DNA from 2 places in the Pantoea sp. sgz302252 genome. Region 1 is predicted to be linked to the other one. Evidence: riboswitches for the same ligand, from Rfam matches in the RefSeq annotation. Region 1 holds a riboswitch; the other holds the start of a gene.
The links. A riboswitch is a leader RNA that binds a small molecule or an ion and turns the genes downstream of it on or off. The one in region 1 is predicted to bind thiamine pyrophosphate.
Positions count from the first base shown of each region.

Region 1 (7,527 bases):
GGCCTCCAGCCCAACGCACAAATCCGACCTGGCGATTGCCGGTGCCGTGGTGATTGGCTGGGCGGTCTCCCGGGCGATTGACGGGGATAGCTGGCAGACTATCGCTGCCGCGCTCCCTTCCGTTGCTCGCCATGCTCAGGAAAAACGCATCACCACCTTTAATGCCTCGCTGGCGCTGCGTATTGAACTGGCCCTGAAAACGGTGCGTGAAGCGAACGGTGTGGAATCCGCCAGCGAGCAGCTTTATCAACTGGTGGGCGCGGGAACCAGCACGATTGAATCCGTGGCCTGCGCCGTCGCGATGGTGGAACTGGCACAAACTGATCCTAATCGCTGCGCCATTTTATGCGCCAATCTCGGCGGCGACACCGACACCATCGGCGCGATGGCCACGGCCATCTGTGGCGCGCTGCACGGTATTGAAGGCATTGATCCGGCGCTAAAAGCTGAACTCGACGACGTAAATCAGCTCGACTTTGGCCGCTACGCCAGTGCCCTGCTGCGTTACCGCCAGCAACGGGAGGAAAAATGCTGAACGAGAAACAAAAACGCCCGGTGACGGTGATTGGCTCGGCGGTGATCGACGTTATCGCCGATGCCTATGCTCTGCCCTGGCGCGGCTGCGATATCGAACTGCAACAGCAAAGCGTCAATATTGGCGGCTGCGCGCTGAACGTCGCGGTGGCGCTCAAACGCCTGGGTATCGAAGCCTGTAACGCCCTGCCGCTCGGCCAGGGCGTCTGGGCCGATATTGTGCGCAACAACCTCGCACGCCAGGGCATTGAAAGCATTATCGACACCGACAAAGGAGATAACGGCTGGTGCCTGGCGCTGGTCGAGCCCGATGGCGAGCGCACCTTTATGTCGTTCACCGGGGTAGAAAATGCCTGGAACGACGAGTGGCTGGCTCGTCTGCCGCATCAGCCCAACGGCCTGGCTTATTTATCCGGCTATCAGCTCACCGCGTCGTGCGCAGAACTGCTGGTCAGTTGGCTGGAGGCCTCGCCAGAGGTAACAGCGTTAATAGATTTCGGACCGAGAATTGCCGACATCACGCCTGAACTGTTCGCGCGCATTATGGCCTGCAAGCCAATCATTACACTGAATCGGCAGGAAGCGGAGATCATCGCCGAACGCGAGCAGCTCCCCGCGGAAGTGTCTGCACTGGGCAAAGCCTGGCTGGAACGCTGGAACGCACCGTTAATTGTGCGCCAGGATAAAGACGGCGCGTGGTATTTCAGTGCCGAGGCGTCCGGCCATGCGGCTGCGTTTCCGGCAAAGGTGGTGGATACCATCGGCGCGGGCGATAGCCACGCAGGGGGAGTGCTGGCGGGGTTAGCCGTTGGAAAACCGCTGGCAGAGGCAGTCATTCTGGGGAATGCGGTGGCGAGCTGGGTGGTCAGCCACCGGGGCGGCGACTGCGCCCCGACAGCGGAAGAACTACTCCTCGCACACAAAAACGTATAAATCACTGCGGCAGTAGCTGATGCTGTACTCAATCGGCCGCTGCTGCTGGTCCAGCGCCACCTGCTTAATGACCAACACCGGGATTTTGTCATCCATTTTAATGTGCGACTGAAACTCAGCGTCCGGCATCCGGGCGCTGACGCGTGAGCGAGTACGCTGCGGGAAAATGTGCTGGCTGCGGAAATAGTCATACAACGAAATACCGATGGCGTCCGCGTCCGCAATCAGGTGCGCGGGCACCCAGGACTCCTCAATCGACACCGCCTCTTCATCCACATAACGAATACGTTTCAGCAGAAATACGTCACTTTTCGGCGTGAGCGACAGCTGCTCAGCCACATCCTGAGGACACTCCACCACACGTTTGTTGACCCAAAGCGTGTCGGGCTTTTTGCCGCGTAATACCACCTGCTGGGAAAAACCGCGCGCTTCTTTCAGCGAATACTCAAAGATGTTGTTGATCTGCGTGCCGTAGCCGCGCGCGCGAGTCACCACGCCTTCGTCTTCCAGCGTCTGCATCGCCTTACGCACCGTAATGCGAGACACGCCGGTCAGTTTGCTGAGATCGCGCTCGCCGGGCAAAATATTGCCATGCTCCAGCCAGCCGCTGCGAACCGCATTTTTGACCGTTTCGGCAAATTTCAGGTACAGCGGCGTGTTATCCGTGGCGGCAATGCGCTCGGTCAGTTGAGCAATAAGCCGGGTATGCGCTTGTTCCATCTCGGGTAATCCTTGCTGACAGTGTCAGCCAGTATACTACCACCACGCGTGGAAATGATGCACCGGCCCAATCCCCTTTCCGACTTCCAGTGAATCTGCTTGCGCCAGCGCAGCCGACAACCACCGTTTCGCCTCTGGCACGGTTTCGAGCCAACTGCCACAACGCGGTTTGAGCGCTGCCAACGCCGCCGAAAGCGTACAGCCGGTGCCGTGGGTGTTTTTAGTCTGTACGCGCGGGGCGGTGAAGCGATACTCACCTTCAGCCGTAAACAGCCAGTCCGGGCTTTCTGCCTCTGTCAGATGACCGCCTTTCATCAACACCGCCTCACAACCCAACGCCACTAAAGCGCGACCTTGTTCCAGCATTTCCTGTTCATTACGCGCATGGGGCGCATCGAGCAGCGCCGCCGCTTCAGGCAGATTAGGGGTGATTAAAGAAACCTGTGGCAACAGGCGCTTACGCAACGTATCAACAGCGGAAACGGAGAGCAGCGGATCGCCACTTTTTGCCAGCATTACGGTATCAAGCACGACGTTTTTAATCTGATAGCGAGCCAGACGTTCCGCCACGGCTTCAACAATATCCGTTTCTGCGAGCATGCCGATTTTGGTCGAATCGATGCGCACATCGCTAAACACCGAATCAAGCTGAGCGGCCACAAAGTCAGGCTCAATGCGATAGACCGATTGTACGCCCTGCGTGTTCTGCGCCACCAGCGCGGTGATCACCGAACAACCATACGCCCCAAGCGCCGAGAACGTTTTAAGATCGGCCTGAATCCCGGCGCCGCCGCTTGGATCTGTGCCCGCAATGGTGAGTGCATTAATACGTTTCATACGTTGCCCTCCGCCCACAGCGCATCCAGAAAAGCCGCCACAAAACTGCCTGGGCCTTTACTGTTCTCCGCCGCCACTTTCCCCGCTTGCTTCATCATTCCACAGACCGCCGCGACGTTATCCAGACGATCGCCTGGCAACGCACAACTGGCAGCAACTGCCGCAGAGAGCGCGCATCCGGTTCCGACAACTTTGGTCATGATGATATCGCCGCCCGTGACCATCACGGTTCGGCGTCCGTCGGTCACGTAATCAACTTCCCCGGTCACAACAACCAGAGTGGATATCTGACGCGCCAGCGCCTGTGCAGCAGGCAAAGCGGCACTGGCCGTGTCGGTGGTATCCATACCGCGACCGCCCTGGCTCATACCCGCCAGCGCGTTGATTTCAGAGGCATTCCCGCGAATCACCGCAGGCCGGAGCGGCAGCAGTTGCTGGCAGAATTCCGTGCGTAGCGCGATAGCGCCAACGCCCACCGGGTCCAACACCCAGGGCTTATTCTCCGCATTGGCGCTTTCGACAGCGGCCCGCATCGCGACGGCACGTTCCTGAGTGTGCGTCCCGACGTTAATCAGCAACGCGTCAGCAATGGCAGCAAATTGCGGCGCTTCAGCTTTATCGATAACCATGGCTGGAGAAGCCCCCAGCGCCAGCAATACATTGGCGGAAAAAGTTTGCACCACGTCATTGGTCATGCAGTGAACGAGCGGCGAAAAACGCCGAAATAGAAGAGAAGTGTGCGCGATTTGCGCCGAAGATAGCAGGTCAGGTTGCATAGTGCGCTCCTGCCAGACGGTGAAGAAGCGATACCCTGCGTGGGTCTCTGACTTCCCTACGCTGGCATTATCCAGATCAGGTGGTACGGGTATTTCTCAGCCCATCAGCGATGGGGCACCCCGAGTCATTTGATGAAGAATAAATCATCGTCTCATAGACTAAAGAAAGAAGCTTGTTAACACAAGAACGTCTGATCGTAATGAAATTCCAATTTTCTTCACCTTAACGTACTTGTTTCATATTAAGATGAAAACTCCGGATACTTACTTTACTCTACGATAATAGATAAAATTAGTTGAGCTTCACCACTGGATTACCCCTAAAACTATTTATGACATTATTCATGTTATTATTTGAAGTATATAAAGGCACGCCGCCTATTTTAATGTATTTATTACTATTTTGTTTGGTGTAAACCATGTTACCGCTGTCGGAATCCATAGTTGAATAGATATAAGTTTTAAACTCACCATAACCATTAATATCCACATAAATAAGCTTATCCTGAAATGCATACATTTGTACAAATTCACCATTGGCATAGGTAAGGTAGCTATCCCCTCCTTTTCTGGTTACATTGGCAATGTCGCGGGCATTAGCCTCCTTAAATTCTTCAGCTATCTCGGTCAGATTTGTCGATGCAGAATCATCAGTAAATGTGTCACTGCCATTGAGAATAATATGGTGAGCATTAATCTCTTCGAACCGCAAAGAGTTTCCATTTACATTTTTATAAAGATCATCAGAAACATGCTGCAATTTCCCATAAACACTATCAGTGATTGCTCCATCACTCATCACGATGATATCGCGCTTAACACTTTTCCCGGTGGCATTACTGATCATACCATATTTAAATGAGAATCTCCGGACAACTGTAGGAATTTCAGACTTCATATTTGGGGTGGTATTATTATTATCGGGAATGGGAATTCCCGCATTGGTAGATTCGGTACTGATGGTTGTTGGTGGAGCATAAGTACTGGCAACCACGGAATCACTCTGTCTGTCTTTACCGATGACTACTACCGTCACCATACCAGCAATGAAAGCCGACACGCAATATCCGATAATATTTTTATCTTTCCTTATTGAATTTTTCTCTTGCATCTCAAGAATAATTTTTACGTTTTCCCTATTACTGGTTTCTAAGTGAGAATTTTCTTCACGTAGTTTTTTTGCCGTGAGCAGCTCATTATATTTTAGTACCAATTCTTGTTCTCTCTGTTTGTTATCACTAAGAGAATTACCAAATACTTGTTCGATTTTAACCTTCCCATGCTGCATAAGCGTATATGCTTGCCGGAAAGCGGTCGTTGCTTCTTCTTTATTTCTGTTATTAAAGGCCAGCATCAGTATTTTTCGAATTTTATCAATATTAACCATTGCTATTATCCTTAATACATCATCACATCATTATCGCGTAATCTTCCATTTAATCGTAAATAGTTAAAAATAAAAACTAAAATCTATTTTAATTCTGAAGGTGATATAAAGATACTCGTAATTAATTTTCGATCCAAGCTATAGTAATTATAAACCAAAGAAATATTGTTTTTAATGTAAGTATTAGCATGTGTCGAATTTTTTATTTTCATGACGGCCTCGCTTTTTATTTTTTCTGCATCTGAAAAAGTCGGTGCGACATCATTATAATTAACCGCCACATCATAATTAAAAATAAAGGCATTTTTATCTATATCATAATCACAGCTATTAACACTGGTGACCCCATCAATTTTTGTATCTATTTTTCCACCGCAGTTCTTTTGCATAGCACTTTTTATATTTTCTTTTGCACTGTGCTCCTGATAGCTGGATGTAACATTTTTGGCGTCTACCACCAAAGATTTAACAAAAATGACAACAATTATGCACAATAAAGCAATTGCACCCTTTTTAATTTTTGTTAACATTTTCAGACTCTCTAGAATAAAAATAACACGACCCTACACTATTCATCGCGAGAGTCAATACAGTGAAAAATTCATAATAGATAAAACATTCGGTAAGTAACTAAATCGTTATACTTTTTGCCTGACCACGTTTCCCTCCAGGAAAGGGGCTGACGGCTTCCATAAAATGGTGGATTTTTTTCTGAATCGCCACGGGTTTAACAGATACCTCAGAGCCATTTAAGATGGCTTAAAGAGAGGTGCCCATGAGCGGTAAGCGTTATCCCGAAGAGTTTAAAATTAAAGCGGTAAAACAGGTTGTTGATCGTGACCATTCTATTTCCAGCGTGGCAACACGTCTCGTGTGTTAGTCGCCTGAAATCCTGAAACACGGACAGTAAAAGGTTGCGCCCTAAATCTGAAGGCACCGCAATCTGCAATGTCCCACGCACTTCATCTTCCGGTGCCTGAATTTTTTGCAGACCGGCCTGCAATGTTTCCAGCATTTGCGTGGCGTAAGGGAGCCAGGTTTCACCTTCCGGCGTTAAGCGCAGGCTTCGCGTCGAACGCGCGAATAGCCTGATGTTGAGCTGAGTTTCAAGGCGCTTGATCGCTGCGCTCACCTGAGCTGGCGCAAAACCGGCTTCTCGTGCCGCCACGCTGAAGCTGCCCAGTGCCGCTGCACGCACAAACACTGTCAGACCTTCCAGTCTGAGCATTTTCTTCTCCCGTCGTTAACACCTGATAGTGTAAACCGGATTCATCGGAATCGTCTCAAAAAGCCCCTTCAGCGCCGTAAAGATGAGCGTATTTCGGGGTTTGCTTACACTTTTTTGCTTGCAAGACACTTGCCAGCAGGCCGCTGCATCAGGAATGATACGGGGCGGCGAATTTTAGTCCAGGCTATCGATTGAAAGACTGTGTGGAGAAGGTAATGCGTAAAACAAAAATAATGCTTCTGGGCGTACTGCTGGCGACAGCAGGTGCGGTATCGGCTGCACCCGCAACGGTGTCAACTTCCGGGATTCAGGAATATGAACTGAAAGACTTTATTGCGGATTTCACCCATTTCAACATCGGTGATGCCGTCCCGGAAATGTACCGTACTGAAGAGTACAATATTAAACAGTGGCAGTTACGTAACCTGCCAGCCCCTGACGCGGGCACCCACTGGACATACATGGGCGGCAACTACGTGCTGATCACCGACGCTGACGGCAAAATCGTCAAAGTCTACGATGGCGAGATTTTCTATCATCGCTAATCGTGCTCGCTGTGAGCATCCCCGGTGCTCACAGTCACTTCACGCCGGAGAAAGAGGATGGTCATCCGCCCCGGACAAGAATCTGATCGCCCTTTCCTGCGCACCTTGTTTCTTCGCGTCCGTAAAATCAGCTGGCCCTGGATGAACTCGTCAGAGTGGCAGCTTGAGGATTTCGACGCCGCCACGCTCAACGAACAGGTCTGGGTAGCAGACATTGACGGACATCGTGTCGGGTTTGCTTCCATGTGGGAAAGCGACAACTTTCTGCATAATTTATTCGTCGATCCCGACTGGCAAGGGAAAGGTGTGGGCCATGCATTGCTGGAGCAGGTGCAGTCCACGTTCACCAGTACCGGGGCCTTGAAATGCCTGGTGCAAAATGAACATGCCCTGCAGTTTTATCTGCGTCACGGATGGAAGCAGGAAGCCCAGGGGATTTCGCCTGACGGGGATGACTGGCTGATGCATTACCCCCTGGCCTGATGTCTCTGCCCACTGCATACATTCATTTTCATTCCGTTTTGAGATCCTGGTTGCGCTATTCCTCGTTGCTGTCTCTTCATCATC
Region 1 covers NZ_JBLFJW010000003.1:57,726-65,252, forward strand. The annotation lists gene ACLW56_RS03410 (ADP-ribosylglycohydrolase family protein) at 1-535, shown strand, start outside; gene ACLW56_RS03415 (PfkB family carbohydrate kinase) at 529-1,467, shown strand; gene ACLW56_RS03420 (GntR family transcriptional regulator) at 1,441-2,187, opposite strand; gene thiD (bifunctional hydroxymethylpyrimidine kinase/phosphomethylpyrimidine kinase) at 2,224-3,024, opposite strand; gene thiM (hydroxyethylthiazole kinase) at 3,021-3,800, opposite strand; TPP riboswitch at 3,837-3,933, opposite strand; gene ACLW56_RS03435 (DUF2786 domain-containing protein) at 4,093-5,187, opposite strand; gene ACLW56_RS03440 (hypothetical protein) at 5,271-5,717, opposite strand; partial or broken gene ACLW56_RS03445 (transposase) at 5,957-6,058, shown strand; partial or broken gene ACLW56_RS03450 (LysR family transcriptional regulator) at 6,068-6,415, opposite strand; gene ACLW56_RS03455 (RcnB family protein) at 6,631-6,960, shown strand; gene ACLW56_RS03460 (GNAT family N-acetyltransferase) at 7,018-7,443, shown strand.

Region 2 (7,527 bases), on a different contig from region 1:
CAGCCCTTTGATAAGCTCAATATCACGCTCTTCGCACTCAGCAAGCAGTCGGAAAATTTCCCATTGAATGTCCCATTCCTGCTCAACCGCTGGGTTTTCTTTGAGCTCTTCGTCCGTCATTTCCCGACCCGCCTGGGTCATTTCCAGCATCGCGACGGTGGTAATCGACGCTTTACTGACTTCAATCGCATGCTCAAGCGTCTCACCGCTCAGGCGAGAATGAAGCAGCTCGCTTAACGCCACACAAGCATCGATAGCCGGATAAACACCGTACATATCGAAGTCATCGGCAACCGGAATGGCTTCTTCCAGTTTTTCAAGCTGGCTGTCGAAATTCACCTTCGCGTCCTTCACGGTCAGGGTTTCCCAGATAAGATCGAGAATGCGGCGATAAAGCTGGCCGTCGGCGAATTCTGTCTGCTGACAGAACACGGCATAGTTTGGGTACATGCGTTCGCACAGGCAGGCCATAAAGGTCACATGCTGCCAGCTTTCCAGCTTCTCAAGGCGCAGATGAATCGGGTTTTGTAACATGATCAGTTCTCAGAGACGTGAATGAGCGGAAGTTTACCTGAATCAAGGCTGAATTGCTTGCCAACGCTGGAAAGCAGGCCGCCCTGAAGCCACCGCATCGGCCCAGCGAGTTGGTTCCGGCAAACGATAGCCTTGCGTGCAGCGCTGAACCCATGCCAGCGCACTGTCCGCGCTCACACGATGTCCAGTGGCAATAAACAAAGGATTACAACGCACCTTGCTGCGCCAGACCCAGCCTAGCTGCTCGTCTTTATCCATGAGTGGTGCCAGCGCGCCAGCTTCAGCAGAAAGCGGTTCGAACTTGCCGCATAACCGTTTTTTCGCCACGCCAATAGTCGGCACGTCCACCAGCAAACCAAAATGGCTGGCAACCCCCAGACGTCGTGGATGAGAGATACCGTGACCATCCACGAACAGCAAGTCGGGTTTACGGGAGAGTTTATCCCACGCGGCAAGCAGCGCAGGATATTCACGAAAAGAGAGGAAACCGGGGATATACGGCATGGTGGTGGGAATGCGGGCGATTTGATATTCCACCAGTTTGAGGCTCGGGAATTCAAGCAACACCATCGCCGCGCGAGTAATTTCGCCCTCGTTTTCAAACCCAACATCTGCGCCACCGATCAGCAGCGGCGGATCCTGAATCAAGCGATCTTCGCGGATCACTGAAGACGCTAACGCCCGCTGTTGCTCCCGAAGATCTGCCAGATCCATGCCGTGTCCTTACTGGTGATAGTGCGCCGACAGACGATGAACGGCTTCAACAAACGCGCCCGCGTGTGCTGGCGGCACATCCTGATGAATACCGTGACCAAGATTGAAGACATGGCCTTCGCCCTCACCAAATCCGGCCAGAATAGTCGCCACTTCTTCCTCAATGCGTGCTGGTTGAGCGTAAAGCATCGACGGATCCATGTTGCCCTGAAGTGCCACTTTATGGCCTACGCGGCGACGCGCATCGGCGATATCGGTTGTCCAGTCCAGACCCAGCGCATCGCAGCCCGTTTCGGCCATCGCTTCCAGCCATTGCCCACCGCCTTTAGTAAACAGCGTCACAGGCACCCGGCGACCTTCATTTTCACGCAGCAGGCCGTCGATGATTTTATGCATATAGTAGAGAGAGAACTGCTGATAATCGCGCCCGGTAAGCACTCCTCCCCAGGTATCGAAAATCATGACCGACTGCGCGCCCGCGCGAATTTGCGCGTTGAGGTAGAGCGTGACGCTCTTCGCCAGCTTATCGAGCAGCAGATGCAGTGCCTGCGGATCGGCGTACATCATTTTTTTGATGACGGTAAACGCCTTGCTGCTACCACCTTCCACCATATAGGTCGCAAGCGTCCATGGGCTGCCAGAGAAACCAATCAACGGCACTTCGCCCTTCAATTCACGGCGAATGGTACGAACCGCATTCATCACATAGCCCAGTTCCTGTTCAGGATCGGGAACAGGGAGCTTTTCGATATCGGCTTTGGTTTTCAACGGCGAGGTAAAGCGTGGGCCTTCACCGGATTCAAAATAGAGGCCAAGGCCCATTGCATCAGGGATGGTCAGAATGTCCGAGAAGAGGATCGCCGCATCCAGCGGGTAACGGCGCAGCGGCTGGAGCGTCACTTCACAGGCCAGCTCGGCATTTTTGCACAGCGACATAAAATCGCCAGCTTCAGCGCGGGTGGCTTTGTACTCCGGCAAATAACGGCCTGCTTGCCTCATCATCCAGACGGGGGTGACATCAACAGGCTGGCGCAGCAGCGCACGCAGATAACGATCGTTCTTCAGTTCGGTCATGGTTGCAGTTCCTTAATGCGTCAGGCGCTCAGTGTACCATCACTCGTGGTCTGCCCGACACATCGCGACCGTATCTTCAATCAGGCGGCGCGCCACAGTACCCGGCGGCGGTAACAGCGGCAGCGAGTCATAGCGATACCAGTTCGCCTCCAAGAGCTCTTTCGGGTCGATAACAATATCGCCGCTGTCATAGTCGGCCATAAAAGCGGTCATCAAAGATTGCGGGAAAGGCCACGGTTGCGAAGTCACATAACGCAGGTTTTTTACCCGAATCCCACTCTCTTCCATCACTTCGCGAGCTACCGCCTGCTCGAGGGTTTCCCCAACTTCAACGAAGCCCGCCAACACAGTATGCACACCGTTGCGATGGCGAGTGTGTTGCGCCAGCAGGATCGAATCATCCCGACGAATCGCCACAATGATGCAAGGCGCTATCTGCGGGTAATAACGCTCACGGCAATGACTGCAAAGCATGGCCCATTCGGTTTTACTTGGGTGCATGGTGTGCCCGCAGTAACCGCAGAATTTATGCGAACGATAAAACTCCGCTAACTGCACGCCACGCCCTGCAAGCTGGAATAAGCCAACATCCTGATCAAGTACTTGCCGAACAGTGCCCAACTCATGACGACGCGCCTCCTGAACCAGCCAGACAGGTTCGCCCTGCCATTCACCGATTTGCATGGCGTGCTTGCCGGTAAGATCGAAACTTTCCGCCTCGCCGTGCGGAATTTCCCCACCCGGCAGCCATAATTTCTGTTCGTGGCTGACTATCCACCAGCCTCGATCTAATTTTTCAATTATACGATCCATATCTATTGCACTACCTTCGCTTCACTGGCACTTTGTTAACAGTGTTTTTACATTTTTTGGGTGAGCCGTTTTACACTTCAACTTGCGGAGTCAATCATGCTAAACCAGTTAGAAAGCCTGACAGAGCGCGTTGGCGGCAGCCATCATCTGGTCGATCAGTGGCTACAGGTTCGTAAGCAGTTGCTCGTCGCTTACTACAATCTGGTTGGCATTAAGCCTGGTAAAGGATCGTTTACGCGTCTCAATGAGAAAGCACTGGACGATTTTTGTCAGCGTCTGGTGGATTACCTCTCAGCCGGTCACTTCAGTATTTATGAACGCATTGTCGGCGAATTGGAAGGTGAAAACCCACTTTTAGCCGCCACAAAACTGTATCCGCAACTGGAAGGCAACACGCAACAGATTATGGATCTGTATGATTCCAGCCTGGAAACTGCCATTGATGACGACAACTGCATGGAGTTCCAGCAGGCGTTATCGATGCTGGGCGAAGCCCTCGCCGCCCGCTTCACGCTGGAAGACAGCCTGATTGCGCTGGCACTGGATAACAAACTCAACGGCAGCGCCAATGATGAAAATCAGATTGCGCGCCCGGCTTGAGTTCTTAAGCGTTAACGAGTAATTTACAACCTTCACCTCGTCGGTTGACGAGGGTTTATCTTGTCGGAGTGCCCATTTGGGCTGAGACCGTTAATTCGGGATCCGCGGAACCTGATCAGGCTAATACCTGCGAAGGGAACAAGAGTCAATCTGCTGTTGTATCGCCTTCCCGGCGATCTTCTCTCTTGCTTCATCCGTCGTCTGACAAGCCATATCCTTACTTTACTGGAATGTGCTATGTCTACACTCAAACTGTCCCGCCGCGAACAACGCGCGCAAGCTCAACACTTTATCGATACCCTCGAAGGGACCGCCTTCCCCAATTCTCAACGTATTTACCTCAACGGCTACCGTGAAGATATTCGCGTCCCCATGCGTGAAATCCAGCTCAGCCCAACGCTAACGGGTGGCACCAAAGAGCAGCCTCAATTCGAAGAAAACGAAGCCGTGCCGGTGTATGACACTTCCGGCCCGTATGGCGATCCAGCCATCGCGATTAACGTGCAGCAGGGCCTGGCAAAACTGCGCCAGCCATGGATTGATGCGCGTGCCGATAGCGAAGCGCTGGACGAACGCAGTTCCGCTTACACCAAAGAGCGTCTTGCCGATGATGGCCTGGATGAGCTGCGCTTCACCGGGCTGTTAACACCAAAGCGTGCCAAATCAGGGAAGCGCGTCACCCAGTTACACTATGCCCGGCAGGGGATCGTCACGCCAGAAATGGAGTTCATCGCGATTCGTGAAAACATGGGCCGCGAACGCATTCGTAGCGAAGTACTTCGCCACCAGCACCCAGGAGAAGGGTTCGGCGCACGCCTGCCAGAGAACATCACGCCTGAATTTGTGCGTGACGAAGTTGCCGCCGGGCGAGCGATTATTCCTGCCAACATCAACCATCCTGAATCTGAACCGATGATTATCGGCCGTAACTTCCTCGTTAAGGTCAACGCCAATATCGGTAATTCGGCGGTCACTTCTTCCATCGAAGAGGAAGTAGAAAAACTGGTGTGGTCCACGCGCTGGGGCGCAGACACCGTCATGGACCTTTCTACCGGGCGCTATATCCACGAAACGCGCGAGTGGATCTTGCGTAACAGCCCGGTGCCGATCGGCACAGTTCCGATCTACCAGGCATTAGAGAAAGTGAACGGGATCGCCGAAGATCTGACCTGGGAAGCGTTCCGCGATACGCTGCTGGAACAAGCTGAACAAGGCGTGGACTACTTCACCATTCACGCGGGCGTGCTGCTACGTTATGTTCCCATGACCGCCAAACGCCTGACCGGGATTGTGTCCCGCGGCGGCTCCATCATGGCGAAATGGTGCCTCTCCCATCATCAGGAAAACTTCCTCTACGAACACTTCCGCGAGATTTGCGAAATCTGCGCCGCCTATGACGTGTCGCTGTCGTTGGGTGATGGTCTGCGTCCGGGCTCTATTCAGGATGCGAATGATGAAGCCCAATTTGCCGAACTGCATACCCTGGGTGAACTCACCAAAATCGCCTGGGAATACGACGTGCAGGTGATGATTGAAGGCCCGGGCCATGTGCCGATGCAGATGATCCACCGCAACATGACCGAAGAGCTTGAGCACTGCCACGAAGCGCCGTTCTACACCCTCGGCCCATTGACCACTGATATCGCTCCGGGCTACGACCATTTCACTTCTGGTATTGGCGCGGCGATGATCGGCTGGTTTGGCTGCGCGATGCTGTGCTATGTCACACCCAAAGAGCACCTCGGCTTGCCGAATAAAGAAGATGTGAAACAGGGGCTGATTACCTACAAAATCGCCGCGCACGCCGCAGATTTGGCAAAAGGCCACCCCGGCGCGCAAATACGCGATAACGCTATGTCAAAAGCACGCTTCGAATTCCGTTGGGAAGACCAGTTCAATCTGGCGCTCGATCCGTTTACCGCCCGCGCTTATCACGATGAAACGCTGCCGCAAGAATCAGGCAAAGTCGCTCATTTCTGTTCAATGTGCGGCCCTAAATTCTGCTCAATGAAAATCACCCAGGAAGTCCGTGACTACGCGGCAAAGCAAGCCATCGACGCGGGCATGAGTGATATGTCGAACAGCTTCCGCGCCAAAGGTGGTGAAATTTATCTGCGCAAGGAGGAAGCCTGATGTATCAGCCAGATTTTCCGCCCGTGCCGTTTCGCCTTGGCCTCTACCCGGTGGTAGATAGCGTTGCGTGGCTTGAGCGTCTGCTCGAAGCCGGAGTGCGTACCCTTCAGTTGCGCATAAAAGACAAACGCGACGAGGAGGTGGAAGCCGATGTCATTGCTGCCATTAAGCTTGGCCGCAGATACAACGCTCGTCTGTTTATCAATGATTATTGGCGACTGGCAATTAAGCACCGGGCTTACGGCGTGCATCTGGGGCAAGAAGACCTGGAGGTCACTGACCTGAAAGCCATTCGTGAGGCCGGACTACGCCTTGGTGTTTCTACTCATGACAATATGGAAATCGAGGTGGCGCTGGTGGTGAAGCCTTCTTACATCGCACTCGGCCATGTTTTCCCAACACAAACCAAGCAGATGCCGTCAGCCCCGCAAGGGCTGGCGCAACTCGGCACGCACGTAGAACGTCTGAGAGATTATCCAACAGTCGCTATTGGTGGGATCAGTCTTGAGCGCGCCCCTGCTGTTCTGGCAACTGGCGTGGGAAGCATCGCCGTGGTCAGCGCCATTACCCAGGCTCCGGATTGGCAGCTTGCCACCGCGCAGCTCCTTGAAATGGCGGGAGCAGGCAATGAATGACCACGAGTTCATGCGTTACAGCCGTCAAATCCTGCTGGAAGATATTGCGGTGGAAGGCCAGCAAAAATTACTCACCAGCCGGGTGCTTATTGTTGGGCTTGGGGGCCTGGGCTCACCTGCCGCGCTGTACCTTGCTGGCGCTGGCATTGGCACTTTGGTGCTGGCCGATAATGACACGGTGCATCTCAGTAACTTACAGCGCCAGATCCTGTTTACTGCCGACGATATCAGCCACCCAAAAGCGGAAGCGACGCAGCAACGTCTTGCGCAGCTAAACCCTGAAATCACACTCATCGCGCTGAATGAACGGCTGGAAGGTCGATCTTTGGAGCTGCAGGTCATGCAAGCCGATGTCGTGCTTGATTGCACCGATAACATGGCGACTCGTCAGGCTATCAATGCCGCCTGCGTGAAACACTGCACTCCGTTAATCACGGCCAGCGCCGTTGGTTTCGGTGGGCAGCTGATGGTGGTCACTCCGCCCTGGACACACGGCTGCTACCGTTGCCTCTGGCCAGAGACACAGGAGCCAGAACGTAATTGCCGAACCGCAGGCATTGTCGGCCCGGTGGTTGGCGTGATGGGAACTTTACAGGCGCTCGAAGCCATTAAGTTACTCAGTGGAATGAGCATTGCTCAGGATTCACTGCGTCTCTTTGATGCCCGCTCAGGAAACTGGCGCTCGCTTATCAGAACACGTTCTGTGGATTGCCCGGTGTGTGGAGGGCAACATGCAAATTCTCGTTAACGATGAACCCACTCACTACGCGGATGGCCTGAGCGTTGCCGAGCTGATGACAACGTTGGATCAGGACAAACCTGGTGTCGCGCTGGCGCTAAATCAGCAGATTTTGCCGCGTGCGAAGTGGGAACGTCAGCCTTTGCGAGAGGGCGACGAGTTGGTGCTTTTTCAGGTGATTGCCGGAGGCTGAGATGTTACGTATTGCGGATAAAACGTTTGATTCCCATCTGTTTACGGGCACCGGGAAGTTCGCCACTTCAACGCTGATGATGGACGCCATTC
Region 2 covers NZ_JBLFJW010000044.1:4,637-12,163, forward strand. The annotation lists gene ACLW56_RS22925 (YjaG family protein) at 1-534, opposite strand, end outside; gene nfi (deoxyribonuclease V) at 577-1,248, opposite strand; gene hemE (uroporphyrinogen decarboxylase) at 1,258-2,322, opposite strand; gene nudC (NAD(+) diphosphatase) at 2,362-3,135, opposite strand; gene rsd (sigma D regulator) at 3,232-3,735, shown strand; TPP riboswitch at 3,790-3,890, shown strand; gene thiC (phosphomethylpyrimidine synthase ThiC) at 3,973-5,868, shown strand; gene thiE (thiamine phosphate synthase) at 5,868-6,503, shown strand; gene thiF (thiazole biosynthesis adenylyltransferase ThiF) at 6,496-7,251, shown strand; gene thiS (sulfur carrier protein ThiS) at 7,235-7,435, shown strand; gene thiG (thiazole synthase) at 7,437-7,527, shown strand, end outside.
Region 2: it holds a riboswitch for thiamine pyrophosphate, as region 1 does, so the genes downstream of both, thiC (phosphomethylpyrimidine synthase ThiC) here and thiM (hydroxyethylthiazole kinase) in region 1, are expected to answer to the same signal.